4 regions of the Ensifer sp. 38_S197 genome follow, and region 1 is predicted to be linked to each of the others. Evidence: predicted binding sites of a transcription regulator. Region 1 holds the regulator's gene; each other region holds the start of a gene.

Region 1 (7,895 bases):
CAAGCCATTGCCCCAGAATGGGTACGCACAATCTTGCCGTTATTCTTGACGAAACCATCTTGCTGTAGAATACCCTGAAAGACCTGAAGCAAGGTGTTGCCCATGTATCGCGCTTTGACCCGCGACATAGAAGTTACGGTGGAGCCGTACTATCTCGAAGAGCAGTCGGATCCTGATGACGGCCGCTATGTCTGGGGCTATCGCATCGTCATTTCCAACCATTCCGATGCAGCCGTGCGGCTGATGACCCGCTACTGGCATATCACGGACGAGAACGGGCAGGTCGACGAAGTCAGCGGCCCCGGCGTGATCGGCGAGCAGCCGCTGCTCAATCCCGGCGATACCTACGAATATTCATCGGGCTGCCCGCTGGATACGCCATCGGGCGTGATGTTCGGCCACTACAGCATGGAATCGGAAGGCGGAGAGACCTTCAACGTGGCCATCCCCGCCTTCTCGCTCGATTCACCGGGGCTCGTGCGCACCCTGAACTAAAGCATGTCGCGCAAAAGTGTGCAGTGGCTTTGCGATAACGACATGCGAAATATCAAGGGCTTAAAGCGCAAGGAGCGAATCTGAAAGATCGCGAAGCGCGCTTTAGTTTGTCCGGAGTGACGCCCGCTCCTGCGGACGCACTTCGCTGGCTTCGAAACGGTAGGTCGTCGAGCAGAATTCGCAGGTGACCTTCACGACGCCATCCTCGATGGTGCTTTCGAGATCATCCGCTTCCAGATTGGCGAGCACCGAACGGAGCTTCTCGCGCGAGCAGCTGCAACGGTCATAGACCGCCTGCGGCTCATAGACGCGCACGCCGCGCTCGTGGAACAGCCGGTAGAGCAAACGTTCGGTTCCGACCGTCGGGTCCGTCAGCTCGTCGGTGTCGATCGTCTCGACCATCACCTTGGCTTCCGCCCAGTGATCGTCATCCTCGACGACGCTTTCGCCGTTGTCGCCATCGCCGCCGGAGAGATCAGGCTGGCGCATGCGCTCGGGCGCTTCCGGCAGGAACTGCGCGACCATGCCGCCGGCGCGCCAGCGATGGCGCGGCTTGCCGTTCTCATCGCGGTCGAGCAGCTCGGCGACGCCGAGCCTGACCTTGGTCGGGATCTGCTCCGATTGGCGGAAGTAGACGCCGGCGATTTCTTCCAGCGTGGCGCCGTCAAGTGCGACGATGCCCTGGTAGCGCTGGGTATGAGCGCCCTGGTCGATGGTAAAGGCGAGCACGCCCTTGCCGAGCAGTTCATGCGAAAGGGTGCGGCCATCCTTTTCGGCGGCGGCCAGCGCATCCGCATCGTAGCGGGCATAGGCGCGCACGCGGTCCGGCGTCGAGAAATCGGCGACGACGAGATCGACCGGGCCGTCTCCTTGCGTCTGGACGATCAGCTTGCCTTCGAACTTCAGCGAGGTGCCGAGAAGCACCGTCAACACGATGGTTTCGGCAACGAGCCGCGCGACGGGAAGCGGATAATTGTGGCGCTCCAGAATTGCGTCCAGCATCGGGCCGAGTTGCACGGCGCGGCCGCGCACATCGAGGCCTTCCACCTGGAAAGGCACGACGTGATCGTCACCGGCAAAGTCGAATTCACCAAGCCCTGGTGTCATGTCAGTCATGTCTTGCTCCTTGCATCAGCCAACTGCGTTGCGCCCGGGACATTCGTATCCTCCCGGCGCAACGTGCCCGCTGTCTCAATTGATCCCGCAATGAACGGATAGTCCATCGGGTATGTGCCGTTCGCCAACGCGCCGCGCACAACCCGTTGCAGTCGGCGCTTCACCGTTGTCAGGAGCGCCCCACATGCCGCCTAGATCGTGTCGCGCGGCGGCGATGTCAATAGCCCGCCCTCGCGCAGCAGCTACTGAAGGGCTGCGCCAGCGCGCACCACGCAGCATCCGTGCCGGCAAGGGGCTTAGACAAGCCCCATGCACCAGGCGATGATCGACTTCTGCGCATGCAGGCGGTTTTCGGCCTCGTCGAAGACGACCGACTGCGGACCGTCGATCACCTCGTCGGTCACTTCCTCGCCGCGATGCGCCGGCAGGCAATGCATGAACAGCGCATCGGAGGCCGCGTGCTTCATCAGCGCTTCATTGACCTGAAACGGCTGGAACACGTTGTGGCCGCGGGCACGATGCTCCTGGTTCATCGACACCCAGGTGTCGGTGACGACGCAATTGGCGTTGGCCACGGCCTGCTCGGCTTCGTGACACAGCAGGATCTCGCCGCCGTTGTTGCGGGCCCAGTTCAGGATCTTGTCCTGCGGCTCCGAGCCCAGCGGCACAGCCATGTTCATGCGATAGCCGAAACGGGCGGAGCCTTCGATCAGCGAGTGCAGGACGTTGTTGCCGTCACCGGTCCAGGCGATCGTCTTGCCCTTCACCGGTCCGCGATGCTCTTCGAAGGTCATGATGTCGGCCATGATCTGGCAGGGATGGGTATCGTCGGTGAGACCGTTGATGACGGGTACCGTCGCATGCTCCGCCAATTCCAGCAGGCGGCGGTGGTCGGTGGTGCGGATCATGATCGCGTCGACATAGCGCGACAGGACCTTGGCCGTATCGCCGATGGTCTCGGCGCGACCGAGCTGCATCTCCGTGCCCGACAGGAACAGGGTTTCGCCGCCGAGCTGACGCATGCCGACGTCGAAGGACACGCGTGTGCGGGTGGACGGCTTTTCGAAGATCATCGCCAGCATCTTGCCGGCGAGCGGCTTCTCGGCGGTTCCGGCCTTGGTCGCCGCCTTTCGGACGCGGGCGTCGTCGATGATCGTCCGGAGATCGGCGGCCGTCACGGCCGAAAGATCGAGAAAATGTCTGGTGCCTGCCATCGTACTCGGTTCCTGTCTGAAAAATCGATCCGTGGTGCGCCCGCATTCCGCGTGAACGCACGAGGGTCATTCTAACACCCTGTGTCGGCGTCGGTCCTATCCGTTAAGCAGCGGCGTTGCCGCCGGCCTTCCGAACTGCTTCGGCAGCGCGCTCGATGCGCGCAAGGCCCTCGCGCGCTTCCTCCGCCGTCACCGTCAGCGGCGGCAGCAAGCGCAGCACATTGTCGCCCGCCGGCACGGCCAGGAGCTTCTCGGCGCGGATTTCCTTCAAAAGATCGGCCGAGGGGCCCTTTACCTTGATGCCCAGCATCAGGCCGTCGCCGCGGATGTCCTCGATGACGTCCGGGTAGCGGTCTTTCAGCGAGGCGAGTCCCTGGCGGAAGACGAGCGCCACATCGCGCACATGGGCGAGGAAGCCGTCAGCGAGGATGACGTCAAGCACGGCGTTGCCGACGGCCATCGCCAGAGGGTTGCCGCCATAGGTGGAGCCATGCGTGCCCGCCACCATGCCGGCCGCCGCCTCTTCCGTCGCCAGGCAAGCACCGAGCGGGAAGCCGCCGCCGATGCCCTTCGCAACGGCCATGATATCCGGGCGGATGCCCGCCCATTCATGGGCGAAGAGCTTGCCGGTACGGCCGACGCCGGTCTGGACCTCGTCGAGGATCAGGAGCAGGCCGAACTCGTCGCAGAGCGCGCGCAGTTCCTGCAGGAATTCCTTCGTCGCCGGGCGAATGCCGCCCTCGCCCTGGATCGGCTCGATCAGGATCGCGGCGGTCTCTTCGGTGATCGCATTCTTGACGGCCGCGAGGTCGCCGAACGGAACCTGATAGAAGCCCGGGGCCTTTGGTCCGAAACCTTCGATGTACTTCTGCTGGCCCCCGGCGGCGATCGTCGCGATCGTGCGGCCGTGGAAGGCGCCCTCGAAGGTGATGACGTGAAACTTCTCCGGCTGGCCCTTGGCGAAGTGATAGCGCCGCGCCGTCTTGATCGCGCATTCCAGCGCTTCCGCACCGGAATTGGTAAAGAAGACCCGATCGGCGAAAGTGACGGCAGCCAGGCGGCGGCCAAGGCTTTCCTGCCCCGGAACTTCGTAAAGGTTGGAAAGGTGCCAGACCTTCTCGGCCTGCGCCTTCAGCGCCTCGACGAGATGCGGATGCGCGTGGCCGAGCGAGTTCACGGCAACGCCGGCGGCGAAATCGAGGTAACGCGAGCCGTCTTCGGCGATCAACCAGACGCCCTCTCCTCGCTCGAAACGCAACGGCGCGCGCATGTAGGTATCGTAAAGCGGCGTGGTTGCAGTCATGCGAGGCTCTCCTTCACTCCAATCGGCATCGGTACCGCAGCTTCATGCGGCCCGATAAAAATCAAAAATGCCGCCTTTCGGCGGCGCAGGCACTATTCCCATTTCGCACCGCAATGTCAACAAAACCAAGCCTTGCAGCGCGATGGCGAGACCCGTTTCCCTGCGACGAAAAAATCGGCCGGAAGGGCTTGCAAAAATGCAACGCTGATCGAGCAAGTTGGGGAAAACTACGAATTCGATTCGGCGTGATTCCCCGGACTCTTGCCACGGAGTCCAGCGGTCAGTACGTTAACATTCAATTACTAGACGCATGCGGCGGACCTAGTCACCAAAAGAGTTATCGCGTTTGCAACCTCGGGGTTCAGCCGGGGTGCGGTGAGGGATTCTGCCATCCCCAACGCTGAGAACGGAGAGTGCAGAGATGAACTGGACTGACGAGCGGGTGGAGAAACTGAAGAAGCTTTGGTCCGAGGGCCTGAGCGCAAGCCAGATCGCGGCGCAGCTCGGCGGCGTCAGCCGTAACGCTGTCATCGGCAAGGTTCACCGCCTGAGCCTTCCCGGACGCGCCAAGGCTGGCGGCAGCGCCACGGCGGCGGCCCGCCCGAAGCGGCCGACCTCGGCCCCGCGCGCTCCGAACTACGCCTCGCGCGTTTCGACCCGCACCGTTGCCCGTCCGTCCGGCGCCACCGTTCTCAAGGAAGAGATCGAAGTCGATCTCGTGGCCGAGCAGAACTTCAGCATCAGCACGGACGTGGTCGTGCCGATGTCGCGCCGCCTTGAGCTGACCCAGCTCACCGAACGCACCTGCAAGTGGCCGATCGGCGATCCGCTGAAGGAAGAATTCCACTTCTGCGGCAATGACTCGCCGGAGTCCTCGCCCTATTGCAACTTCCATGCACGGCTTGCCTACCAGCCGTCGGCCGAGCGTCGGCGGATGCGCTGAAGCTCCGCACAGGAACAAAAGAAAAGGGGCTGATCGGCCCCTTTTTAATTGCCTGTCGTTGGCCCCTCTCAGCTTTCGAGCGAGTAGCCGGCGCCGCGGACCGTGCGAATGACGTCCGGCATGGTCGAGAAGTTCAACGCCTTGCGCAGGCGGCCGACATGCACGTCGACGGTCCTTTCGTCGACATAGATGTCGTGACCCCAGACGCCATCCAGCAACTGCGAGCGCGAGAAGACCCGGCCCGGAGAGGACATCAGGAACTCGAGCAGGCGGAATTCCGTCGGTCCCAGGCGAACCTCGCGGCTGCGGCGATGAACGCGATGGGTTTCCCTGTCAAGCTCGATGTCGCCGCAGCGCAGCAGCGTCGAGAGCACTTCGGGCTTCGCCCGGCGAAGCATCGCCTTGACGCGAGCCATCAGTTCCGGCGTCGAGAAGGGTTTAACCACGTAGTCGTCGGCACCGGTCGCGAGACCGCGAACGCGCTCGCTTTCCTCGCCGCGCGCCGTCAGCATGATGATCGGCAGCCGCTCCGTCTCCGGGCGCTGGCGCAGCCGACGGCAAAGCTCGATGCCGGAGACGCCGGGCAGCATCCAGTCGAGGATCAGAAGGTCGGGCAGGCGTTCCTGGAGCCGGATCTCCGCCTCGTCACCCCTGAGGATCGTATCGACGTCGAAGCCTTCCGCTTCCAGATTGTAACGCAACAGGACGCTCAGCGCCTCTTCGTCTTCGACCACGGCGATTTTTGGCAACATCAGGTAACGTCTCCTTACCGCGAGCGCCGTGCGGCTCCAGTGGCCGGGCCGGCGCTCAGACACTCTAAATCTGGAGCATTTCCGCGTTTTTCAAAGGCAGTGCGAAAGCCGCATGCTTCAGATACAGGAATTCGGGGCCGCGACCGGAGCCGCGACCAGGTGATATTCACGGGGCATGCATTGCGAACGGCGCGTCTAACGCTCAGTCGTTGACCGAGCCCAACGTCGACGTATTGTCATCCTTCGGACGCTCGCCTTCCGGCTGGGCACCCGTTGCCATGTAATAGATCGTCTCGGCGATATTGGTCGCGTGGTCGCCGATGCGCTCGATGTTCTTGGCGCAGAACAGAAGATGCGTGCAGGGCGTGATGTTGCGCGGGTCTTCCATCATGTAGGTCAGCAGCTCGCGGAACAGCGAGGTGTAGATCGCATCGATCTCCTCGTCCCGCTCGCGAATGCTGTTGGCCTTTTCCGGCGAACGCGAGGCATAGACGTCGAGTACTTCCTTGAGCTGCACCAGGGCAAGCTCGGCGAGGTGCTCGAGACCGCGGGCAAGCTTGCGCGGGATGCCGGAACCGGCGACGGCGATCACGCGCTTGGCGGTGTTCTTGCCGAGGTCGCCGACACGCTCCAGGTCGGAGGCGATGCGGATCGACCCCATGATCTCGCGAAGGTCGGCGGCGACCGGCTGGCGCTTGGCGATCGTGACGATCGCCTTCTCGCCGATCTGGCGCTCGGCATCGTCGAGGATGGTGTCGTCCGAGATCACCTTCTGCGCCAGAGCCAGGTCGGAATTGACCAGGGCGCGAACGGATTCGGCGACCATCTGCTCGGCGAGACCGCCCATTTCCGAGATGCGGCGCGTCAGGTACTTCAGTTCTTCGTCATAGGCGGACATGATATGCATGGACATGATCGTCGATCCTTGCGGGCGCTTTCCAGTTACTGTTGCAGCCGTCATTGGCCTCAGCCGAAGCGGCCCATGATGTAATCCTGGGTGCGCTGGTCATCCGGATTGGTGAACATCTTGTCGGTGTCGTTCTCCTCGACGAGATTGCCGAGGTGGAACATGGCGGTGCGCTGCGACACGCGGGCGGCCTGCTGCATCGAGTGGGTCACGATGACGATCGTGAAGTTCGTGCGCAGTTCGTGGATGAGCTCCTCGACCTTGGCCGTCGCGATCGGGTCGAGGGCCGAACAGGGCTCGTCCATCAGGATGACTTCCGGGCTGACGGCAACGGCGCGCGCGATGCAAAGGCGCTGCTGCTGGCCACCGGAAAGGCCGGTGCCCGGTTCATGCAGGCGATCCTTCACTTCGTTGAACAGGCCGGCTTTCTGCAGGCTGGTTTCGACGATCTCGTCGAAATCCGCCTTGGTGCGGGCAAGCCCGTGGATGCGCGGACCGTAGGCGACGTTGTCGTAGATCGACTTCGGGAACGGGTTCGGCTTCTGGAAGACCATGCCGACGCGGGCGCGCAGCTCGACCACATCGATGGTCGGATCGTAGATGTCGTCCTCATCGAGCGTGATCTTGCCGGTGACACGGCAGTTCTCGATGGTGTCGTTCATACGGTTCAGCGTGCGCAGGAAGGTCGACTTGCCGCAACCGGACGGGCCGATCAGAGCCGTTACCGTATTCTCGCGGATGTTGAGGTTGACGTCGAAAAGCGCCCGCTTCTCGCCGTAGTAGACCGACACATCCTTGCCGATCATCTTGTAGGGCACAGTGTTCATTTTCTGATCCAAGGCCTTCTCGACTGCTGCTTCTGACATGATGTTCATAGAAATTACCTCACTACCAACGGCGCTCAAAGCGACGTCGCAACAGAATGGCGCCAAGGTTCATGACGACGAGGAAGATGAGAAGAATGATGATCGCGCCGGAGGTGCGCTCGACGAAGGCGCGTTCGGCCTCGTTGGCCCACATGTAGATCTGCACTGGCAGCGCCGTCGACGGCTCCATCGGCGAACCGGGATAGTCGACGACGAAGGCGACCATGCCGATCAACAGCAGCGGCGCGGTTTCGCCAAGCGCGTGGGCAAGGCCGATGATCGTACCGGTCAGAATGCCC
Region 2 (7,895 bases), 650 kb from region 1:
GCCTGTCGCTGCGCATGGCGGCGCGCAGCGCGTTATAGGCGAGCCAGAAGAGATAGCAGGCGCCGGCGATCTTCAGGATGATGATCGCATGGCCATAGGCGCGGATGAGCGCCGAGAGGCCCGACGCCGTCAGCATCGCCCAGGTGTAGCTGCCGGTGAGCACGCCGAAGGCAAGCGCCAGGCCGGCCTTGCGCCCCTGACTGACCGAGGTGGTGATGATCGCCAGGATCGCCGGTCCCGGTGAGGCGGTCCCGATCAGATAGGCGGTCCAGGCGATGAGCAACTGCGGCAGATAGGGTGTCGGGTCGAACATGCGAAAAAGCTCCGGCTCGATCGCCGGAAGCTAGTTCAGTTCATCGCCTGTTTGAAACAGCGAAATGTCACCGAGACAAGATCTCAGAGGATCTCGTCGAGTGCTTCGATCAGGCGTGCACATTCCTGATCGGTGCCGATGGTGATGCGCAGGAAATCGCCGATGCGCGGCTTGGCGAAGTGGCGCACCAGCACGGCGCGCTCGCGCAGCGCCTTCATCAGCGTTTCGCCGCTATGGCCGGGGTGGCGCGCGAAAACGAAGTTTGCCGACGAAGGCAGCACCTCGAAACCGCGCTGGGCGAGATCCGCGGTGAGGTGCTCGCGGGAGGCGATGATTCTGGCGCGGGTTTCCTCGAACCAGGCTTCGTCCTCGATCGCGGCGATGGCACCGGCCTGGGCCGGGCGGCCGAGCGGATAGGAGTTGAAGCTGTCCTTGACGCGCTCCAGCGCCTCGATCAGCGGGCGCTGGCCGATGGCGAAGCCGACGCGCAGGCCCGCAAGCGCGCGCGACTTGGAGAAGGTCTGGACGATCAGCAGATTCTCGTACTTCGAAACCAACGCTGCTGCCGATTGGCCGCCGAAGTCGACATAGGCCTCGTCGATGACGACGGGCTGATCGGGGTGGCTCGCGACGAGCCGCTCGATTTCCGAAAGCGGCAGGCCGATGCCGGTCGGCGCGTTCGGGTTCGGCAGGATGATCGCGCCGCAGGGCCGGTCGTAATCGGCGAGATCGATCTCGAAGCGATCGTTCAGCGGCACCTCGATCGTGTCGATCTCGAAGAGCCGCGCATAGGTCGAATAGAAGCTGTAGGAAATATCGGGGTAAAGCAGCGGCGCGTCGTGCTTGAGCAGGCCGGCGAAGATATGCGCCAGCACCTCGTCGGAGCCGTTGCCGACGAAGACTTCTTCCGCCGTCACGCCAAAGCGCGCGGCGATCGCCTGGCGGAGCTTCAGCGCCAGCGGATCGGGATAAAGGCGCAGATCGCTGCTTGCCGCGGCGTTGATCGCGTCGAGCACCTTCTCAGAGGGGCCGTAGGGACATTCATTGGTGTTGAGCTTCACCAGATTGGCGATACGCGGCTGCTCGCCCGGAACATAGGGCTTGAGCTTCGAGACGATCGGCGACCAGTATTTGCTCACGAGCTTAGCTCCTGCGGTTGGCGATAAAGCGGGCGGTTTCGACGAGAATGGCGGAGCGCTCGCCATAGGGCTCGAGCAGAGCTTCGGCTTCTGCGACCAGTTGTTCCAGCCGTTCTTCTGCCCAGGCCTGGCCATGCAGTGCGACGAGCGTGCCCTTGCCGCGGGCGGCGTCCTTGCCGGTTGCCTTGCCCATGGTCGCCGCATCGGCGGTGAGATCGAGCAGGTCGTCGGCAAGCTGGAAGGCGAGGCCGATCTTTTCGCCGAAGCTGCGAAGCCGCGCCCGGTCGTCCTTCGACGCGCCGGCGACAATCGCACCGGCCTCGCAGCCGAAGCGGATGAGAGCGCCCGTCTTCATCGCCTGTAGCGTGACAATGCCGGCTTCGTCGGGTGGCGACTTTTCCGCGGCAAGATCGAGCGCTTGACCGCCGGCCATTCCGCCGTGGCCGGCGGCCCGTCCGAGCGCCAGGATCAGTTCCACCTTTTGGGCATCCGGCAGTGGTGTTTCAGGCGCCGCGATGATGTCGAAGGCGAAGGTCAGCAGACTGTCGCCGGCGAGGATCGCCGTCGCCTCGTCGAAGGCCTTGTGCACCGTCGGCTGGCCACGCCTGACATCGTCGTCGTCCATCGCCGGCAGGTCGTCATGGACGAGGGAATAGCAATGCACGCATTCGAGCGCCGCGCCGACGCGCAAGGATGCATCGATACTGCCGCCGAGAAGATCGGCGCATTCGATCACCAGGAAGGGGCGCAGTCGCTTGCCGCCGTTCAGCACCCCGTGGCGCATGGCGGCGAGCAGGTTTGCCGGCCGGGCGATCTCATCGACCTCCGTCGTCGGGCCGAGCAGGCGCTCGAGCAAAGCTTCGACGGCGCGGGCATTGCTGGCGAGGCGGCGGGTGAAAGGCGATGTGTCCTGGCTCATGCGCGCTCTTTGGCATGGGCGAAGAGGGCTTTCAACGGGGATTCGTGTCGCAGCGGCGCGCTTTCCCTGGGACAGCCGCGTACGCACCTTGCCTTTTGCCTGAAAGCCCGTTCAACTTTGCCGGCCCATACACTAAGAGAGGCGGATGGACAGCGAGGTGGACAGTCAGGCCGTGAACATGGTTCCGGAAGCGCGCGAGGACGGCGAAGTGCCTTCCAGTCGCTGGTCTTCGCTTCGCCGGTCGCTGCGTACGAGGCGCCGCCAGATCGCTTTCGCCGTCGTCGGTTTCGTGGCGCTGCCCTATGCGCTGATCGTTCTCTACCTGATCGAGTTCATTCATCCGGTCTCGACGCTGATGCTGCGCGACCTCGTTCTGCTTCGCGGCTACGACCGTCAGTGGGTCGAGTTCGACAATATCGCGCCGGTGCTGGTGCAATCGGTGATGATGTCGGAGGACGGCCAGTTCTGTGTCCATGACGGTGTCGACTGGGGGCAGATGCGCGGCGTGGTGGAGGATGCCCTGGATGGGGAATCGACCCGCGGGGCCAGCACCATCCCGATGCAGACGGTCAAGAACCTCTACCTCTGGAACGGCCGCTCCTTCCTGCGCAAGGGCATGGAACTGCCGTTGGCGATCGCCGCTGATTTCGTCTGGAGCAAGCGGCGGATGATGGAGATCTATCTGAACGTCGCCGAATGGGGCGATGGAATCTACGGTATCGAAGCGGCCGCCCGCCACCACTTCGGGGTTTCCGCGGCCAAGCTGTCGCGGCGGCAGGCGGCGCTGCTTGCGGTTTCGCTGCCCAATCCGAAGGAGCGCAATGCCGGCAAGCCCGGTCGCGGGCTCAAGCGCCTGGCAAATTTGATCGAGCGTCGCGCCAGCCGCTCCGGCGGCTACATCACCTGCCTTTATGATTAGGATCAGACCTTTTCATTGGAAGCTGCCGTCGGGCGATGTCATGCTCGCGTAGTAGAGTTCTGCCATCTGGGTCTCTCTCCATTTGAAAGGCCCGATCGCCCCATGACTTCGATTTCCCCCTCGCTTCTCTCCTTTGGCCGCAACGCAAACAACGTACCGCCGAAGCATCTCGGAACCCGCTACGCAACGGATGGCCGTTTCCTGCGTGAACCGGGCAACACGGTCGTTTCCCACGTCACCGCCGGTTCGCCGTCCGAGGCCGCCGTGCTTGCGGTGCGCGATCGTCTGATGGCGATGCCCGAGGCCGGGCAGTTCGCCTTCACCCATCCGTCCAGCCTGCATATGACGATCTTTCAGGGTATCATCGAATACCGCCGCAGGCTGCCCTTCTGGCCGGCAGACATGGCGCTCGATACGCCGATCGACGTGATGACGGAGCACTATCGCGGGCAGCTGAAGCACTTCGTTCCGCTGGAGCCGTTCCGGGCCCGCGTGACGGACGTCACGCCGACCGGACTCGCGCTCGAAGGCGACAGCGCAGCCGATCGCGCATGCCTCAAGGCCTGGCGCGATGCTTTCGCCGAAGCCTTCGGCTATCGCCATCCGGACCATGACGACTACGCGTTCCACATCACCTACGCCTATGTCATCGACTGGCTCGATGACGCGGCACTGCCGCGCTGGCAGGCGATGCTGAGCGAACAACTCGCCTACCTCACGGAGCGGGCGCCGGTGATCGAGCTCGATCCCCCGGCCTTCTGCTCCTTCGAGGACATGAACCATTTCGAGGAACTGATCGTTTTCTCGGACAGACCCGCAATCAAGGCAGCAATCAAGGATCCTAAATGACCGGACTTACGCTTTACGTCGGCAACAAGAACTATTCATCCTGGTCGATGCGGCCCTGGATGGCGATGACCGCCGCGGGCATCGATTTCGAGGAGGTGGTCATTCCCTTCGATTTCGCGGCCGGCAATCCCGATATTCGCGCCGTCTCGCCGACGGGACGCGTGCCCTTGTTGCGACATGGCGATCTGCTTGTCTGGGAGTCGCTGGCGATCATCGAATATGTCGCCGAGCTCTTTCCCGATGCCGGGCTCTGGCCGGCCGAGCGCCAGACCCGTGCCCGGGCGCGCAGCTATTCCATGGAGATGCTCTCCGGCTTCCGGTCGCTGCGCGGCGCCTGTCCGATGAACGTCCGCCGGGAAAAGCGGGCTCTCGAGGTGGATGCAGACGTTCGCGCCGACATCGCCCGCATCGAGCGGATCTGGAAGGAGGCGCTCGCCCAATCCGGCGGTCCGTTCCTCTTCGGCGCCTTCGGTGCGGTGGACGCGATGTACGCTCCTGTGGTCAACCGTTTCGACGTCTATGATCTCGTTGCGGATCCGGAAGTGCTCGGCTACATGCAGCGGATGAAGGCGCATCCCGCCTACCGGAAGTGGGAAGAGGCCGCCCGCGCCGAGCCGTGGGTCGTTCCCGAAGACGAGGTCTGACTCGGTCGAGTCGAAAAATTGTGGCTGGGGACTGGTCAAACAGGAGTTGGCCATGTATAAGCGCGCCAAATTTCCGTGATTGACATCTGTTTGACACGGCCATTTCGGCTGCTGAACAGTGTTTGCCCGATAAGTGGAGAATGAAATGGCTGTACCGAAAAGAAAAACGAGCCCGTCCAAGCGTGGCATGCGCCGTTCCGCTGACGCCCTCAAGGCTCCGACCTACGTCGAAGACAAGAACTCGGGCGAACTGCGCCGTCCGCACCACATCGACCTGAAGACCGGCATGTACCGTGGCCGTCAGGTTCTGACCCCGAAGGAAAACGCATAAGCGTTTCCGTTCGCGGATCAGGTTCAAAGGGCTGGCTCTGCCGGCCCTTTTGTTTTGCGTCTGACATTTTCTCGCTTGGACCCTGTGCTATCAGCAGGAGCCTGACCTGAAGACGCCGCAAGACGCGGCAAAGGAGTTCGTGCCCGATGCTCGCTGCCGTTCCGCTGCTGATCCTGCCTTTCGCCATCTACAATCTCGCGATGATCGGAATGTTTGGCGGTATCGCCGGGCTGAACGCCGAGATGCTGTCGCTGTCCATGCTGTCGGGCGCGACCTGGACGATGCGCTTCGGTGACCTTCTGATCGTCGTCGCGCTGCTGCTGTTGTTCGTCGAATTGCTGAAGGCGACCCGCACGAGCACGCGGGCGCTGATGGATCACCTGCTGTCGATGATCCTGTTCATCGTCTTCCTGATCGAATTCCTGCTGCTGGCGCCGGCGGCGACCCAGCTCTTCTTCATCCTGATGACGATCAGTTTCATCGACGTCATCGCCGGTTTTGCCGTCTCGATGCGTTCGGCTGGCCGGGACGTGTCGATCGGCCTTTGAAGCGCGCGACGATCCGGCCGATCCGGGGCGCTGGCCCAATTCAAAGTATTTTTCTGCTGGACGGGAAACGAGGCGGGACCGAACTCACCCGCCTTCACGAGGAAAGCGCGCTCAGCCGAGATTGTCGAGCTTGGTCTGAAGCGCGCGAAGCTGCTCCTTGAGCTCGTCAATATCCTTGGCTTCGGCCTTCTTGCTTTCCTTCACCGGCGGGGCGGTGATGAATGGCGAGAACATCTGCATCGCCTGATGGAACATCTCGGTGTTGCGACGGACCTGCTCTTCGACAAGTTGCAGCGGAACCTGCAGGTTTTTGCCGAGTGGCGTGTCACCGAAGGCCTTGTTGATCTGCTCGCGCATCTGCGACTGCTGCTCAGTGAAAGCCTGCATAGAATGCTCGAGATAGCTCGGCACCACCATCTGCATCTGGTCGCCGTAGAATGAGATCAGCTGACGCAGGAAGGAGATCGGCAGAAGCGTGTTGCCGGTCTTGGACTCCTGCTCGAAGATGATCTGCGTCAACACGGAATGGGTGATGTCCTCTCCGGACTTCGCGTCCTGGACGACGAAATCCTCACCCTTCTTCACCATCACAGCCAGGTCGTCGAGCGTGACATAGGTGCTGGTCCCGGTGTTGTAGAGCCGCCGGTTCGCATATTTTTTTATAACGATCTGGCCTTCGTGCTTCGCCATCAGGGTCTCCTCTCACCCATCGTCCCGTCTTTATTGCGTTTTTCAGAGTATCCGCAAAAGAGCGCCGCTGACAATGTCTTTGTGCGTTGCGGCGACGCAAGTGCGAAATCTTGCGGTTGCGTCTTAGGTGATGGTTTTGTGGCACTGCATCAAGCCGTTTGACTTGCGTCGCGCGCTTTGCCAGTCTGTTTTCATTAGGCAAGAAAGATCTGAGGAAACGTCCCATGAGCAATCCCTCCATCGTGATCGCCAGCGCCGCCCGCACTGCGGTCGGATCCTTCAACGGTGCATTCGGCAACACGCCGGCGCACGAGCTCGGCGCCGCCGTCATCAAGGGCGTGCTCGAGCGCGCAGGCGTCGAGGCAGGCGAGGTCGACGAGGTGATCCTCGGCCAAGTGCTGCAGGCCGGCGAAGGCCAGAACCCGGCCCGCCAGGCGGCGATGAAGGCGGGGATCCCTCAGGAAAAGACCGCCTGGGGCATGAACCAGCTCTGCGGTTCGGGCCTTCGCGCCGTGGCGCTCGGCATGCAGCAGATTGCAACCGGTGATGCGGATATCATCGTCGCCGGTGGCATGGAGTCCATGTCGATGGCGCCGCACTGCTCGCATCTGCGCGGCGGCGTGAAGATGGGCGACTTCAAGATGATCGACACGATGATCAAGGACGGCCTAACCGACGCCTTCTACGGCTATCACATGGGCATCACCGCCGAGAACGTCGCCCGCCAGTGGCAGCTCAGCCGCGAGGAGCAGGACGCGTTCGCACTCGCCTCGCAGAACAAGGCCGAAGCGGCACAGAAGGCCGGACGTTTCGCCGACGAGATCATTCCCTTCATCGTCAAGGGCCGCAAGGGCGACGTTACCGTCGACCAGGACGAATATATCCGCCATGGCGCAACGCTCGACCAGATGACGAAGCTGCGTCCGGCCTTCGACAAGGAAGGCACGGTCACCGCCGGCAACGCCTCCGGCCTCAATGACGGCGCTGCCGCCACCCTGCTGATGACCGAAGCGCAGGCTTCCAAGCGCGGCATCCAGCCGCTCGCCCGTATCGTTTCCTGGGCAACGGCCGGCGTCGATCCGCAGGTCATGGGCACCGGCCCGATCCCGGCTTCGCGCAAGGCGCTGGCGAAAGCCGGCTGGGCGATCGGCGACGTCGACCTGGTCGAGGCCAACGAGGCTTTCGCCGCCCAGGCCTGCGCGGTCAACAAGGACCTCGGCTGGGATCCGTCGATCGTCAACGTCAATGGCGGCGCGATCGCCATCGGCCATCCGATCGGCGCTTCCGGCGCCCGCGTCCTCAACACCCTGCTCTTCGAAATGAAGCGCCGCGGCGTTTCCAGGGGGCTTGCAACGCTCTGCATCGGCGGCGGCATGGGCGTCGCCATGTGCGTCGAACGGCTCTAGTCGGCTTGGCGGCATGAACAGCGCCAGGCGGGTTCCATTTTCCCTCTTGCTGGCCGGTTCGCCGATCGTTCCCGCACATGCCAATCCCGCGCCTCTCGACGAGGCGCGGCTGGTTCAGTGCGTGCTGGAGCATACGA
Region 3 (7,895 bases), 630 kb from region 1:
TGATCACCTCGCTGGCAAGGGTGTCGTGCGATGCGATTCAGTGGAAGAACTCGGCGAAGGCTTTCGCGGCGGCTGGATCATGAACCCGGCCAATATCGTGCACATGGTGCGGAGGCCGGACGCCTGGTAGGCGCCCGGCCTCCGCCGAGCAGGTATCAATAGGCCGGGGGCAGGCCGCCATTTGCAGCGCTCGCCATGGGCACGCCTGCGGCCGGCTCCGTCATCGGCGGTTCGGCCTGCAGTACCACGACACGCGAGTCGAGCGGCACGCGGCTGTAGAGATCGATGATATCGGGGTTGAAGAGACGGATGCAGCCGCTGGAGACGGCCTTGCCGATCGACCAGGCCTCGGTCGTGCCGTGGATGCGGAACAGCGTGTCGCGGTTGCCCTGGAAGAGATAAAGCGCGCGCGGTCCAAGCGGGTTGCGCACACCCGGCTCCATCCCGCCGGCAAGCGGGCCGTAGCGCTCGGGCTCGCGCGCCACCATGTCCTGCGTCGGCGTCCAGCGCGGCCATTCGGCCTTGCGGGCAATACGCGCCTCGCCCGCGAATTCCAGGCCGGCCTTGCCGACGCCGATGCCGTAGCGCATCGCCATGCCGCCATCCTGGACGAGGTAGAGGAAGCGGTTCTGCGTGTCGATCACGATCGTGCCCGGCGGCTCATGCGTCTGATAGGCGACCTGCTGGCGCAGATAGCGCTTGTCGACCTTGCTGATATCGATCGCATCCAGCGGGAACTTCTCATTCGGGAGCGGCCCGTACATCGCCACATAGTATGGATCCGGTCCCTTCGGCTTGGCCGGCCCCGACGTGGTGACGCAACTGGCGAGCGTCGAGGTGGCGAGAAGAAGGGCGAAGAGCTGCGCCAGGCGGCCGGCGCTGTTCCGGGACACACACATAATGAAAATTTTGATCCTGCTGATTGTCATTTTGGGCGGGAGGCACGGCTTTTGCCGCTCTTCCGTTCTAATGTCAAAGACGGCGTCGGGGCGGCGACAGCATGTCGCAAATGAGGCAACCAGTGAGTGTGGCCGAAAGGCGACACCCGGCCGCGTCGCGCTTGCGCTCGCAACATGGCTTGATCCGCTTTCGACCGTGGGTGTATGCCATATCCATGCAATGGAGCGATCAGGCCATTATTCTCGGGATACGGCGGCACGGCGAAAGCTCGGCCATCGTGGAGGTCATGAGCGCCACCCACGGCCGGCATCTCGGCATGGTGCGCTCCGGCCGCTCGCGCATCATGCAGCCGGTGCTGCAGCCGGGCAATTCGGTGGAAGTGACCTGGCGCGCCCGGCTTGACGAGCATATGGGTGAATTCCGCATCGAACCGGTGGAGTTGCGTGCCGCCCGGCTGATGGAGACGGCAACCTCGGTCTATGGCATCCAGGCTCTCGGTGCGCTCCTGCGGCTCCTCCCGGAGCGCGACCCGCATCCGCATCTCTACGAGGCGCTGACCGTCATCGTCGATCATCTCGCCGATCCGGCCGATGCCGGAGAATTGTTCGTGCGCTTCGAGCTTGCGGTCCTCAATGACCTCGGATTCGGGCTCGACCTCACGGAATGTGTCGCGACCGGTGCGCGCACCGAACTGGTCTATGTCTCGCCGAAATCGGGCAGGGCGGTCTGCCGGGCGGCGGGGGAACGCTACGCCGACCGGATGCTGGCGCTGCCGGAGTTCCTTTCCGCGCAAACGCGCCGGGCAGCGGATTACGATAGCCTTGCCGCCGCCTTCCGCCTGACCGCCTTCTTCCTCAACCGCCATGTCTATGAGCCGCGCGGCCTCGACGTATCTTCCGCGCGCGACGGCTTCGTCCATGCGGCACTCAAAGCGCTGAAAGCGCAATCCTCCGCCGCCTGATCCCCTACAGCGACCTTTGCGCGTCTTATCAGACGCGCAAAGGTCGCTGTAGCACTTTGAAGTGCTGCATGTTTTTGTCCTTTAATCGGCAACGATTAAAGGCAACATGCAGTAGGAGTTATCGATGTATCAAGAGCTTTATCCCGGCATGTCCGTATCCGGCATCGGCGTGCTGTCGCTCGACCGTGTCGCCCGTGACGGCGGTCTCAAGGCGATGCAGGATCTGCTGAGCGGCGAGCTGCCGGCACCGCCGATGTCCAAGACACTGAGGTTCGGACTGAGCGAAGTGGAAGAGGGCCGGGTGGTCTTCAAGGGATTGCCGACCGAGGAACATCTCAACCCGCTCGGCACGGTTCATGGCGGTTGGACGGCGACGATCATGGATTCCGCGCTCGGCTGCGCCGTCTTCACCACGGTGAAGCCGGGCGAAGCCTATACGACCGTCGAGTTCAAGGTAAACCTCGTGCGGCCGTTGCTGCCCGGCATGGGTGAGGTCTTCTGCGAGGGGCGCATCGTGCATCGCGGCCGGACGATCGCGACATCGGAAGCCTGGCTTCGTGACGGAAACGGCAAGCTGCTGGCCCATGGCACCGAAACCTGCGCGATCTTCCCGATCGACAATCTGCGGCGTTAAAAGCAATTCCAGGAAAAGTGCGAAGCGGTTTTCCGTCCGGAATTGCGTCACTTCAACTACAATTCCAGGAAAAGTGCGAAGCGGTTTTCCGTCCGGAATTGCGTCACTTCAACTACAATTCCAGGAAAAGTGCGAAGCGGTTTTCCGTCCGGAATTGCGCCACTAAAAAACAACTCCGGAAACGAGACGCCGCGCAGAGCTGCGCGGCGTCTCGTTTGCGATCCGCAGTCCTGATCAGCCGATGCGGCCGCCACCTTGCTTGGTCACGGCGACGACGGCCGGGCGAACCGGCATGTCATCCTTGAAGTCGGGCCAGCGGGTTGCCGGCGTCTCGTAGGTGGCAAGGCCGGCGTCGCCCGGGTGCTGGACCGAGAGGAAGAAGGTATCCGACGTCGGGTTGAAGCACGGGCCGCACATTTCGGCACCAACCGGAACGCGGAAGAAGAGCTTCGACGTGCCACGGGCTGCGCCGTCCGTGTCGATCGCCCAGATGCCGTCGGCACGGCCGGTTTCCTTCTGGTTGTTGCCGTCGGTCGCCACCCAGAGGCGACCGTCGGCGTCGATGGCGCAATTGTCGGGCATGCCGAACCAGCCGTTCTTGGTGGTGGCGGTCGAGAACGAAGCGCCGACGTCGGCAACGCTTGGATCGCCGCACTTCAGCAGCACGTCCCAGCGGCTCTTCAACGAAGCGAAGTCGCCGTCGGTCTCGGTGATCTCGACGATATGGCCGAAAGCGTTCTTGGCGCGCGGGTTGGCGGCGTCGACTTGTTCGGCCTTGCGCTTGGTATTGTTGGTCAGCATCACATAGACCTTGCCCGTCTTCGGGTTCGGCTGAACGTCTTCCGGACGGTCCATCTTGGTGGCGCCGAGTGCGTCGGAGGCAAGACGGGTGTTGATCAGCACGTCGGCCTGCGAGGCGAAGCCGTTGGCTTCGGTCAGCGGGCCCTCGCCGTGGACCAGCGGCATCCAGGTGACGGTGCCGTCTTCCTCGAACTTGGCGACATAGAGCGTGCCTTCGTCGAAGAGGTCCATGTTGGCGGCACGATCATCAGGGTTGAACTTGCCCTTGGTCACGAACTTGTAGACATAGTCGAATCGCTCGTCGTCGCCGGAATAGAGCACGACGCGGCCATCCTTGTTGACGATCGATTCGCAGCCTTCATGCTTGAAGCGGCCGAGCGCGGTGCGCTTTTTCGGCACCGAAGTCGGGTCCCGCGCATCGACCTCGACGATCCAGCCGAAACGATTGGCTTCGTTCGGCTCCTTGGAGACGTCGAACCGGTCATGGAAGGAGGCCCATTCATACTGGCCGCCTGGTGCGCCCAGGCGCTTGAGCTGCTTGTATTCCGGATGGTCCTCGGCAAGCTCGCCGCCGAAATAGCCGTTGAAATTTTCTTCGGCCATCATGTAGGTGCCCCAGGAGGTGACGCCGCCGGCGCAGTTATTGATCGTGCCGAAGACCTTTTTGCCCGTCGGATCGGACGGCGTCTTCAGGCGGTCATGACCGGCGGCCGGGCCGGTGATCTGCATCTCGGTGTTGACGGTGATGCGGCGGTTGTGCTTGCCGTCGAGAACCGGCTGCCACTTGCCGTCCACCTTGCGGATCTCGATGATCGTGCCGCCATGGGCGGCCATCTCGATGTCGACCAGTTCCTTGGTATATTCGCCGAGAACGACCTTCTCTTCCTCGACTTCCTTGCCGTCCTTCGTCACCTTTTCCTTCACGACGCTGGCGAAGGCCGGAAACATCAGTTCGGCATTTGTGTATTCGTGGTTGACGACCAGGAGACCGTGGTCGGCGCTGCCGTCGAGCGGGATGAAGCCGACATAGTCGTTGTTGTAGCCGAAGAGCTTTTCCTGGGCGGCGGCCGTCTGGTTCTTCGGGTCGAACTCCGGGCTGTCGGCGAAGATCTTGTCGCCCCAGCGCAGCAGGATATCGGCATCGTAGCCTTCGGCAACATGGTGCTTTTCATCAACGCCGGCTTCGATCTCGGTGAAGTCGAAACGCGAACCTTCTTCGGCGCGTGCTTCCTCGGCGGTCAGGAGAGCGAGCGGGCTGACGGTCGTCGAAATCGCAGCAACGGCAAGCGAGCCGCCGATGAACGAGCGACGCGAGAAGCGACGATGGATGATGTCGCCCATCGTCGGATTGGTGGAACAGTTGTGGCCGATGTCTTCCAGCTCTTCCCTGCGTTCCGTCAGCGTCTTGAATTCGGTCTCTTCCGTCTGGCCGAGATGCTTGTCCATGATCGGGTCTCCTGGTTGAACGATGGAAACCACCGCGCGGGACGGCGGTGCTCATCCGCCTGTATCAGTTGCCCGATGACACTTCTGCGACATTTCCGTGAAGAGATTACAGCGCTCGCCCGTCTACTGCATGTTTCCTTAATCCGTCTCCGATTTAAGGAAACATGCGGCAATTCAGGGTGCTGCAGCGATCTTTGCACGTCGGATGAGACGCGCGGCGCTGTAGAGATTTGGCGGGCGCGTAAAAGTTTGTATGGTTGCGCGCGGTTTGCATGTGCGACTGTCAGGGGAAACCATGTTCGAACTCTTTGATTTTTTTGCCGTTATCCTGGCGCTTGCCGCCTTTCTCGGCGGCCGCAAGACGGCCGAGCGGCTGGAGCGTGAACTCGCCACCCTGAGGGCGGAGGTCGCAAGCCTGAAAGCCTCGTCGCGCGAAGGCGTTCAAGCCGAAGCTGCGAGCGAAGAGTTCGCCGCTGCGCCCGAATTGCCGGCGGAAACGGAGACGACCGAGGACACCACCGTCGACCTGCCGGCCAGCGTGCACGAGGGCACCCGGATCTTTGGCAATGCGGAGAAAGCGGCGGAAGGCATCGAGGGCGACGAGACGATCGCCGCCAGCACGAAAGCGCCGCAACCGGTCATGGCCGCGACCCGTCAGGCCGAAAGCCTTGAAAGCCGCCTCGGTGCGCGTTGGGCCGTGTGGGTTGGCGGCATCGCGCTCGCACTCGGCGGCGTCTTCATGGTCAAATATTCGATCGATGCCGGCCTCCTGAGCCCGGCGGTTCGCCTGACACTTGCCGCCCTGTTCGGCCTCCTGCTGATGGCGGCGGGGGACGTCATTCGCAGGCGCGCCGTGCCTGTCATCGCCAATGAGTTCCAGAACGCGATGATCCCCGGCATCCTGACGGCGGCCGGTGCCGTCACCCTTTTCGGCGTCGCCTATGCCGCCTACGACATCTACGGCTATATCGGCACCGGTACAGCATTCGTTCTCCTCGCCGCAATCTCGCTGGCGACCGTCGGTCTGTCGCTGCTGCATGGGCAGGCGCTCGCCGGCCTCGGTTTGCTTGCCTCGCTCGCAACGCCGGCACTCGTCTCGAGCGACGAGCCGCGCCCCTGGGTGCTCTTCGGTTTCCTGTCGGTCGTCTGGGTGGCGACCTTGTTGGCCTCGCGGCTGCGGACCTGGACCGTGGTTCCGACTTTGGCCAATGCGGGCATCGGGCTTTGGGGGCTTGCCTATATCAGTGCGGTCTCGCCATTCGAACCGCTGCCGGTCGCCTTTGCGCTGCTGGTGATGATCGCGGGCATCGGTCTTGTCTGGCCGGGGGCTACGGAGGCAGCGCCCGCGACCGAGATGCCTGACGAGGTGGAGCGACGTGGCGCCGTTGCCGGACCGTGGGAGCGACTGTTTATCCCGCCGCATGCGGCAATTTCCATTTCCGCGGCCATCGCCGCCACGGTTCTGGCGCTCCTTCTCATCAGCCCTGCGGTGACCGCGGTCAAATATCCGGTGACGGAATTTGCCGTGGTCATTGCGGCGTTGGCGGCTTTGGGAGCGTGGCGGACGACGGCGGTCTATCCCGCCGTGCTTTCCGCGGTCGGCGCAGTCGCCGGCGTCTGGAGCCTGACGGCGCTGAGCGGCGTGCTCGCCTATCTCGATCCCTCGCTGGCCGATGCTCTCCCGACGATCGTGCTGCCCGGGCGGACCGCCATGATCACCGCGATGCTGCTTGCGGCGCTGTTCGTGATGCTCGGCGGCTTCGTGCTGTCGCGCCGCCTCGTCACGCATCCGCAATATTCGACCCTCTGGGCCGGCATTGCCGCAGGCGTTCCGATCGCGCTGACGGCCATGTCGTTCCTGATGACCGGCAACTACGCCTTCGATCTGCCGCACGGCCTGTACTCGCTCGTCCTCGGCGCCGCGCTGCTCGCGCTGGCGGACTGGCTTTACCGCCGTGACGGCGGGGCAGAGGCGCGCGACACGGCGGCTGGCCTGCTGGTCGCCGGTTCGTTCGCGTTCTTCATCCTTGCGCTCCATGCCTGGACGGATGGGCTGGTCACGACACTTGCGATTGCTGTGCTCGGTACGGCTTACGCGCTCGCGACGCGCATCCGCACCTGGCCGATCCTGCCCTGGATGACCGGCGCGGCGGCCGTCGTCGTTCTCGGGCGCATCGCCTGGGAGCCGACGATCGTCGGTGCCGGCAATCTCGGCACCACGCCCATCTTCAACGCGCTATTGCCCGGCTACGGCATTCCCGCCGCGCTCCTCGCCGGTTCGGCCTACTTCCTCAGGTCCTGGCCGGACACGCGCGTGCGCAACCTCCTGCAGGCGCTGGCAAGCCTCTTCGTGTTGCTGACGCTCGCGATCCTGGTGCGCCATGCGATGAACGGCGGCGTGCTCGACAGTTCGGTGCCGACGCTCAGCGAGCAGTCGATCTATACGCTGCTGGCGATCGGAGCATCGGCCATCTTCATGAGCCTCGACATGAAGTCGCCGAGTCCCGTCTTCCGTTACGGCGGCATGGGCCTCGGCGCGCTCTCGATGTTGTCGGTGCTGTCTGCGCATCTCCTCGGCCTCAATCCTTACTTCAGCGGGGAGCTGCTGGGCCGTATCCCGTTCTTCGATCTGCTGCTGATCGGCTATCTCTTGCCGGGGCTCGGCTATGCCGGGCTCGCCTGGTATGCGCGCGACAAACGGCCTTTGCCCTATGTCATGGCGCTCGCGGTCAGCGGCGCGGTCCTTGCCTTCGCTTGGGCCAGCCTTACCGTGCGCCGTGCGTGGCAGGGGGAAAACATCGCGGATTGGAAGGGCTTCCTGCAGGGAGAAACCTATACCTATTCGGTCATCTGGCTGCTGCTCGGCGTGTTGTTGCTCGTGCTCGGTTCGCGCTTCCATGCCAAGAGCATCCGCATCGCTTCGGCCGTTCTCGTCTTCGTCGCCGTGCTGAAGGTGTTCCTGATCGACATGTCCAACCTCGAAGGTTTCCTGCGGGCACTGTCCTTCATTGGCCTTGGCGGCGTATTGATCGGCATCGGGCTTTTCTACCAGAAGATCCTGTCCGGTGCCGGCGCCGCATCGGGGGCACCGACGAACGCGGCCGAACGGCAATAGGATGTCATGACACGCATTTCGAAACTCGCGGCAGCCTT
Region 4 (7,895 bases), 400 kb from region 1:
GCCGTCGCTGACGCCGAAGGCGATCTCGTCAGCGATCTTTTGCCGGAGCGATTCGATGTTCAATGCATGCGCCGACGAGGGCGGGTCGATCTGCCCGTCCATGTAGGAGAAGGCACCGAGGATAAGCGCCAGCAGCTCCTCGTGCCGGTCGAATGTTTCGTCGATGCGAAAGATCTGTACCATGGTCGGCCTATGCTCTGCGACGATAGCGGATGGTGTTGAACTGCGCCGTCAGCGCGTCATACATCAACAGCCGCCCGACGAGCGGCTCGCCGAAACCGGCAATCACCTTGATCGCTTCCATCGCCTGGAGCGTGCCGATGACGCCGGTCAAGGCGCCGACGATGCCCGCTTCGGCGCAGGAGGGCACGACGCCCGCCGGCGGTGCTTCGGGAAAGAGATCGCGATAGGAGGGGTTCGGCCGGCCGTCCGCGCCGGCCTTGTACGGCATCAGCACCGTCAGCGATCCGTCGAAGCGGCCGACGGCGCCGGTCACCAGCGGAATGCCCACCTTGGCCGCGGTATCGGCTGCGAGGTAGCGCGTGTCGAAATTGTCCGAGCCGTCGACCACCAGGTGATATTGCCGGAACAGCGCCTCGGCATTGTCGGGGTTAAGCCTGATCTGGTGGCCTTCGACGACGACATGCGGATTGAGCGAGGCAATTGCTTCCGCCGCCCGCTCGACCTTGGCGCGGCCGATGTCCTCGGTGCGATGGATGATCTGCCGTTGCAGGTTGGAGAGCGAAACGGTGTCGTCGTCGACGATACCGATGCGACCGATGCCGGCGGCCGCGAGGTAGTGCAGCACCGGCGCGCCGAGACCACCGGCGCCGATGACCAACACGTTCGCCGCCTTCAGCTTCTGCTGGCCAGCGCCGCCGATTTCCGGAAGCACGATATGGCGGGCGTAGCGCGAGATCTCCGATTGGTCGAGCTTGTTCTCACCGGTCATGGCAACATCCTCCTCGGCGGCGGCCGATCTCTAGATCTTGGATCGGCTCGACCAAATCATAAACGTGATCGACGCCCATGAGGGAGAGCGGGTTCCGTGCGAAAACCGCAAACACTTTCCTCATCCGGCTCCTGCTTATCCCGTAACGCTGCCGTGCGAAACGGTCAGGAAGCGGCCGCGATCGCCAAGTGCCTCGAACATCGCCTGGTCCGTGCCGGTCATGAAGGCCTGGCCGCCGAGGCCGTCGACGAGGTCGAACAGGGCCGCGCGCCGGTTGATGTCGAGATGCGCTGCGATCTCGTCGAGCAGAAGTATCGGCGCGTGGCCGGTCATGTCGCCGACGAGACGTGCATGCGCCAGCACCAGGCCGACGAGCAGCGCCTTCTGCTCACCGGTCGAGCAGCGTGCCGCCTCCATATCCTTCTCTCGGTGGCGAACGAGCAGGTCGCTCCGATGCGGCCCGTCGAGCGTGCGGCCTGCCGCTGCGTCGCGCGGCCGTCCATCCCGCAGCATCGTCAGATATTGCTCTTCGAGATCATAGGCCGGGCGATGACCTTCGTCGTCGAGAAATCCGGATAGCGCCAGCCGCGCCGACGGAAAAACATCGCCGTCCACGTTCCGTTCGACGAGCGCGGTGAGCAGGCCGAGCATTTCCTGCCGCGCCAGCGCCATGGAAACGCCGAGGCCAGCCATCTCGCGTTCGATCGCGGTCAGCCAGGCCGGGTCCGGGCGAAACTCGGTCAGCAGGCGGTTGCGGCTGCGCATCGCGCGGTCGAACTCGCTGGCGCGGCGGCCATGTTCCGGATCAAGCGAAAGCACCAGCCGATCGAGAAAGCGCCGCCGATCGGAAGAGGGCCCGGTGAAGAGGCCGTCCATCGACGGGGTCAGCCAGAGAACGCGCAGGTGATCGGTCAGCTCGTCGACGCTCGCCGCGGGCGTTCCGTTGAGCCGCAATCGTCGGGACTGCCCCTCGGTCACGCCGGCGGTGCCGGTGCCGATTTCGACCGGCCCGTCCATGCCCTCGACAGCGGCAAAGACGGAGAAGCCGTCACTGGCGCCGACACGGGTGACATCGGCATAGGCCGCACGTCTCAAGCCCCGACCGGGAGAGAGGAACGAGACCGCCTCCATCAGGTTGGTCTTGCCGGCGCCGTTCTCTCCCGTCAGCACCACGTGGCGCTGGTCGAGCTCCAGCGAGAGGGCCGCATAGTTGCGGAACTCCGTGAGCTTCAGGCGGTTGAGAAAGACCTTGTGTGGCATCGGCAGTCCGGATTCGAGGTTGGGCGCCAGCTAGGACGAAAGCAGGCGCCAAGGCAAGGTGAAACGGCATACCTGTCCATATCGGTGCAACTTGGCCGATTTCGGCGGGGGAAAGGCGACAAACCCCTTGGATCAGGTGCTTTTCTTGGGCGCTCCGGTCCAATATGACAGTTTCATGACAATCCACGAATGGACATATTTGTGATGCTGGCTTGGTTCCGCAAACTACTTCCCCGCGAGGATCGCTTTTTCGAGCTTTTCGCGAAACACTCGCTCACCGTCGTCGGCGCCGCCGAGGCGCTCGACAAGCTGCTTGCCGGCGGCGATGACATGGAGAAACAGTGCGACCGCATCGTCGCGCTCGAAGATGAAGCGGACCACATCACTGCCGAAGTGCTGCTGGCAGTCCGTCGCTCCTTCATCACGCCCTTCGACCGCGGCGACATCAAGGACCTGATCCAGTCGATGGACGATGCCATCGACATGATGCACAAGACGGTCAAGACGATCAGGCTCTACGAACAGAAGAGCTTCGAACCCGGCATGCGCGAAATGGGCGCGATCGTCGGCCGGGCTGCGCACCTGATTGCCGAGGCTGTCCCGCTGCTGGACCGCATCGGCGCCAATCACGACCGCCTTATCGCCATCGCCGAGGAGGTCACCCGCATCGAGGGACATTCCGACGAACTGCACGAGCAAGGCCTCAAGGAATTGTTCCACCGCTACGGCACGGGCAACGCGATGGCCTATATCGTCGGCAGCGAGATCTATGGCCAGCTGGAAAAAGTCATCGACCGGTTCGAGGACGTTGCCAATGAAATCAGCGGCATCGTGATCGAGAACGTCTGATGGATGCGACGCTCGCCTTTCCGTTGCTCGCGGGATTGATCGCCATCGCGCTGTTCTTCGACTTCCTGAACGGCTTGCACGATGCCGCCAACTCCATCGCGACGATCGTCTCGACGCGGGTGCTCAGGCCGCAATATGCGGTCCTATGGGCGGCCTTTTTCAACTTCATCGCCTTCCTGTTCTTCGGTCTGCACGTGGCCGAGACGCTCGGCAAGGGCATCATCGATCCCGGTATCGTGACACCGCTGGTGATTTTCTCGGCCCTGATGGGGGCGATCGTCTGGAACATCGTCACCTGGCTGTTCGGCATTCCGTCGAGCTCGTCGCACGCGCTGATCGGCGGCCTTGTCGGCGCCGGCCTTGCCAGCACGGGCTTTAATTCCATCGTCTGGACCGGTCTTCTCAAGACCGTCGGCGCCATCTTCATGTCGCCGGCGATCGGCTTTTTCCTGGCGCTGATGCTGGTGCTGATCGTCTCCTGGTTGTTCGTGCGGCAGACGCCCTTTGCCGTCGATCGCACCTTCCGCGTGATGCAGTTCGTCTCGGCGTCGCTCTATTCTCTCGGTCACGGTGGCAATGACGCGCAGAAGACCATGGGCATCATCGCCGTTCTGCTCTTCTCGCAAGGGTATCTCGGTTCGGAGTTCTACGTTCCCTTCTGGGTCGTGATCACCTGCCAGGCGGCGATCGCGCTCGGCACGCTGTTCGGCGGCTGGCGCATCGTTCACACCATGGGCTCGAAGATCACCAGGCTCAATCCGATGCAGGGCTTCTGTGCCGAAACGGGCGGAGCGATCACGCTCTTTGCCGCCACCTGGCTCGGCATTCCGGTTTCGACGACGCACACCATCACCGGCGCGATCATCGGCGTCGGCGCGGCGCGGCGCGTCTCGGCCGTGCGTTGGGGGCTTGCAGGTAATATCGTGATTGCCTGGTTCATCACCATGCCGGCAGCGGCGGCGATCTCGGCCCTCGCCTACTTCACGATCGATCTGCTGTTCTGATCGATACAGGGACTATCTCCCGCCTTTTGGGGCGGGAGATAGGCATCATTTCTCTACGCGCGGCGCAGGGCTGTCCCGCCCGCCCTGATGCAAGGTCAGGCTTTCGGCGCGGGTGCCGTTGAGCGTGAAGCTGATCTGCGCATCGACGAGCTTCGCAAAGAACCGATGCTCGGCCTCCGGAAGGATTTCAAGCCGGTCCTGGCCGGTTGCCTGGGCAAACAGCCGATTGCCGTCACGAAAGATCGTCAGGTCGAAACCCGGCGCCAGCCTGTAGGTGCCGAGATAGGCATCGTAGGTCGCCGGATCGACCGTTATGGCAGTGCGCCGGACGATGGCGGGCGCAAGCGGGACGTTGCGGTTGAGCAGATGTTGGCCGATATCGTCGACGCCCACTTCGGTCGACGTGTTCGACAGGGCGACGACGCCGATCCCGGTCGACGAACGGTAGCCGACGAAGGATCGATAGCCGCCAGTGCCGCCATTGTGCCAGATCACCTGCTCGTCGCCCTTACCGGAAATCACCCAGCCCAGCGCCTGCTCGCCCGCGCCCTCGCCGAGCGGCTGCCGTGTCGCCAGCAGGGTGGCGAAGGCGGACGCCAATGGTGATGGCGTTTTCCCCATGGCGGCCTCGAGGAAGATCAGCAGGTCTTCCGCGGTGGAGCGCAGGGCACCGGCCCCCTGCAGCGCGTTGAGATCCCAGTCTCTCACCGGCTCCAGTGCCGCATCGTGGCCCGTTGCCTGGCGTTCGGACCAGTCTGGCTGCGGCGTGATGGCCGTATCCTTGAGGCCGAGCGGCTTGGCGATGCGTCTTCCGACAAGATCCTCATAGGAAAGCCCGGCCTTCAGCGCCAGCACGTGGCCGAGAAGCCCCGCGCCGAGATTGGAGTATTCGTGCTCGACACCCGGGCGGCGCAGCGGTTTGTGGCCGGAGAGAAAGCTGTAGAGCCTGGTGGTGTCGTAGTCCGCATAGGGATTGGTGATGTCGGCCGGCGCCAGGTTGCTCGGTAGCCGCGGCAAGCCCGACATGTGCGTCGCCAGGTCTGCCAGCGTGATCGGAACCTGCTTGTCCTCCGGCATCGTCACTCCGGACGGTAGCAATGTCGCGACAGGCGTATCGAGGCCGAGCGTACCTCTCTCGACCGCGTCGGCGAGCAGCAGTGCGGTGAATACCTTGGTGACCGAGCCGATCTCGAACACGGTGCGTCCATCGACGAGACGCGGGTCGCCTTTGGCGGGATGGCCGTGCGCGACGATGCGCCGGCCATTGGCGTCGGTGATGCCGACGACGATGCCGATCGACTGCTGCTGCTTGTCGATGCGCTCGGTCAGAATATCTAGGATTTCGGCATCGGTCGGGGCCGTGGAAGGGGAACCCGCATGGGCGGTGGTGCAAAGCGTCATGACGACGATCCAGTTCAGCAAGAAGGTCCGCATGATGAAAAGATAGGAAGACAATCTTTGGTTGCAAAGGTGAAAAGGATGCTAGCCGACTTCGATCAAGCTTCTGTCGAGACTTGATCGGCAATCGGTGAGGAACTATCGCCGGCAACGATTGCGCCGAGGTTGCAGAAATGCGTCACGGATCCCAATAGGGCGGATCGCCGAATGATTCCTTCAGATGTTGGGCGATGGCCCGGAGCTTGGCCGAGACGCGTCGGCCTTCCGGATGAGCCATGTAGATGAATTCGGGCTCCGGGCGCAGCCCGACATCGATCTCGCGCAGTTGCCCTTCGCGCACCGCGGGACCGGCGATGAAGGCGGGCAGCAGCGCGATGCCAAGCCCGGCGACGGCGGCATCGTGCATCATGTCGCCATTGTTCATGCCGAGCGCCAGGCGCGCCCGGACGACCGTTGCCCCTGAAGGTCCCTCGAACCGCCAGTCGGCCGCGCCGCGATTGGTGTAGAAGATGCCGCGATGGCCTCCGAGCTCGGCAAGCGACGCCGGGGTGCCGTGGCGTCCGAGATAATCCGGCGCGGCGACGAGCAGACGCCGGCTTCTCGCAAGCTTCCAGACGACCAGGCGAGAATCGGCGATCACGCCGTGGCGGACGATCGCGTCATAGCCTTCCGACGCCGCGTCCACCCGGCGGTCGTCGAGATCGAGCGTCAGTTCGATTTCCGGATGGCGCGCCAGGAACGGGTAGAGTGCTGGACCGAGATGCCGGCGGCCGAAACTGACAGGCGCAGCGATCCTGAGCGGCCCCGTCAGGAGCCCGCGGCGTTCGGCAAGATCGCTGGCAGCGGCTTGCACCTCGCTGACGATCCGGACGGCACGCTCGCGGAAGGCGATGCCATCCTCGGTGAGCGTCAGCTTACGCGTCGTGCGATGGAGCAGCGTGGCGTTGAGCGTCCGCTCCAGCTCTGCAACCCTTTCGCTGACGACGGATTTCGACAGACGCAGGCGCCGCGCCGCTTCGCTGATCGAGCCGGCTTCGGCGACCGCGACAAAGGCCGCTATTCCTTCGATTTTCATCATCGTTCGGCTTTTCCGAATTCGAGTTCCAGAATTGGAAGACTAATCCGAACGATCGTATTCCGCCATATTTCTCAGCATCCGAGGACGACGGTTCCAGCCAATCGAACCGACCTCTTCTTCAACCCAGCAAGAGGACTTTCATCATGTCACGTTTAGAGAACAAGACGGCACTGATCACCGGCGGCACCAGCGGCATCGGCCTCGAAACCGCGCGCCAGTTCATCGCCGAAGGCGCAAGGGTTGCGGTGACCGGCACCAATCCGAAGAACATCGCCGAAGCTCGTGCGATCCTTGGCGAGGCGGCCCTCATCATCGAGGCGGATGCCGGCAATGTCGCCGGTCAAGCGGCAGTCGCCGAAAAGATCCGCGCCGCCTTCGGCACGCTCGATATCCTTTTCGTCAATGCCGGCATCGCCAAGCTGCAGCCGATCGAACAGTGGGACGAAGAAAGTTTTGACCGTTCGCTCGCCATCAACCTCAAGGGACCGTACTTCCTGATCCAGGCGCTGCTGCCTGTTTTCTCGAAGCGGGCTTCGGTCGTGCTCAACACTTCGATCAACGCCCATATCGGCATGCCGACGTCGAGCGTCTATGCGCTGACCAAGGCGGGACTTCTCTCGCTGGCGCGCACGCTGTCCGGCGAGCTCATCGGCCGCGGCATCCGGGTGAATGCCGTCAGCCCCGGTCCGATCCGCACGCCGCTCCATGACGGTCACGCCCCGACGCCCGAGGAAAACAGGCAGGTTGTCGATGCCATCGCCGCGCAGATCCCGCTTGGCCGCTTTGGCGACCCGAGCGAGATCGCCAAGGCGGTCGTCTTCCTCGCCTCCGACGAAGCCACCTTCACCGTCGGCGCCGAGTTGATCGTCGACGGCGGCATGGCGACGCTGTGATCATGCTGGTGCCAGCGATCTGAACGGCCTGAGCACTCTCTTCAAGCGCCGCGTGTCCCCGGATCCGCGGCGCTGTCGTGCCTGCCTCCGTTGGCAATGGGATGGGAGGAGAGTATATTTCTGCGATCTAATAAAATGCATCCGTTCGCGGGGGAGCCGCGAGACGAACACCGATCAGATCCCGGGAGGAGACGATGACGAGTGTCAGATGGATGATGAAGGGGCGCGAGTTCATTCATTGCAACTGTGCCTATGGCTGCCCCTGCCAGTTCAACGCGCGACCGACGCAAGGTCATTGCAGTGCCATCGGCGCCTTCGAGATCGAGGAAGGCTATCACGGCGAGACGCGGCTCGACGGGCTTCGCTGCGGCCTGATCGCCGCCTGGCCGGGCGCGATCCATGAGGGCCGGGGACAGGTGGTGCCGATCATCGACATCCGCGCCTCGGAGCCGCAGCGCAAC

The links. The regulator PhoB, encoded in region 1, activates phosphate uptake and scavenging genes when phosphate is short. The targets are predictions, from matches to a motif close to TGTCATNNANCTGTCAT.
Region 2: the regulator PhoB is predicted to act here: its motif matches at 3,327-3,343, upstream of AC1Z3V_RS16695 (DUF1868 domain-containing protein).
Region 3: the regulator PhoB is predicted to act here: its motif matches at 4,818-4,834, upstream of AC1Z3V_RS22760 (PhoX family protein).
Region 4: the regulator PhoB is predicted to act here: its motif matches at 2,377-2,393, upstream of AC1Z3V_RS17730 (DUF47 domain-containing protein).

What each region holds. Positions count from the first base shown of each region.
Region 1 covers NZ_JBXOVZ010000002.1:1,358,236-1,366,130, reverse strand. Annotated here, with positions in the region: gene apaG (Co2+/Mg2+ efflux protein ApaG) at 103-495, shown strand; gene AC1Z3V_RS19725 (Hsp33 family molecular chaperone) at 598-1,611, opposite strand; gene argF (ornithine carbamoyltransferase) at 1,908-2,825, opposite strand; gene AC1Z3V_RS19715 (aspartate aminotransferase family protein) at 2,929-4,128, opposite strand; gene AC1Z3V_RS19710 (GcrA family cell cycle regulator) at 4,550-5,071, shown strand; gene phoB (phosphate regulon transcriptional regulator PhoB) at 5,140-5,823, opposite strand; gene phoU (phosphate signaling complex protein PhoU) at 6,026-6,739, opposite strand; gene pstB (phosphate ABC transporter ATP-binding protein PstB) at 6,790-7,605, opposite strand; gene pstA (phosphate ABC transporter permease PstA) at 7,619-7,895, opposite strand, start outside.
Region 2 covers NZ_JBXOVZ010000002.1:707,486-715,380, reverse strand. Annotated here, with positions in the region: gene AC1Z3V_RS16715 (LysE family translocator) at 1-313, opposite strand, end outside; gene hisC (histidinol-phosphate transaminase) at 397-1,452, opposite strand; gene AC1Z3V_RS16705 (polyprenyl synthetase family protein) at 1,457-2,371, opposite strand; gene mtgA (monofunctional biosynthetic peptidoglycan transglycosylase) at 2,550-3,290, shown strand; gene AC1Z3V_RS16695 (DUF1868 domain-containing protein) at 3,393-4,139, shown strand; gene AC1Z3V_RS16690 (glutathione S-transferase family protein) at 4,136-4,783, shown strand; gene rpmF (50S ribosomal protein L32) at 4,929-5,114, shown strand; gene AC1Z3V_RS16680 (hypothetical protein) at 5,261-5,662, shown strand; gene phaR (polyhydroxyalkanoate synthesis repressor PhaR) at 5,774-6,352, opposite strand; gene AC1Z3V_RS16670 (acetyl-CoA C-acetyltransferase) at 6,577-7,758, shown strand; gene AC1Z3V_RS16665 (hypothetical protein) at 7,805-7,895, shown strand, end outside.
Region 3 covers NZ_JBXOVZ010000002.1:1,992,569-2,000,463, forward strand. Annotated here, with positions in the region: gene AC1Z3V_RS22740 (hypothetical protein) at 1-130, shown strand, start outside; gene AC1Z3V_RS22745 (L,D-transpeptidase) at 156-899, opposite strand; gene recO (DNA repair protein RecO) at 1,115-1,861, shown strand; gene AC1Z3V_RS22755 (PaaI family thioesterase) at 1,986-2,495, shown strand; gene AC1Z3V_RS22760 (PhoX family protein) at 2,730-4,742, opposite strand; gene AC1Z3V_RS22765 (DUF2339 domain-containing protein) at 5,038-7,857, shown strand; gene AC1Z3V_RS22770 (HD domain-containing protein) at 7,864-7,895, shown strand, end outside.
Region 4 covers NZ_JBXOVZ010000002.1:954,346-962,240, forward strand. Annotated here, with positions in the region: gene AC1Z3V_RS17715 (GNAT family N-acetyltransferase) at 1-183, opposite strand, end outside; gene AC1Z3V_RS17720 (molybdopterin-synthase adenylyltransferase MoeB) at 191-952, opposite strand; gene recF (DNA replication/repair protein RecF) at 1,088-2,212, opposite strand; gene AC1Z3V_RS17730 (DUF47 domain-containing protein) at 2,417-3,061, shown strand; gene AC1Z3V_RS17735 (inorganic phosphate transporter) at 3,061-4,065, shown strand; gene AC1Z3V_RS17740 (serine hydrolase) at 4,111-5,520, opposite strand; gene AC1Z3V_RS17745 (LysR family transcriptional regulator) at 5,642-6,541, opposite strand; gene AC1Z3V_RS17750 (SDR family oxidoreductase) at 6,685-7,434, shown strand; gene AC1Z3V_RS17755 (DUF1326 domain-containing protein) at 7,629-7,895, shown strand, end outside.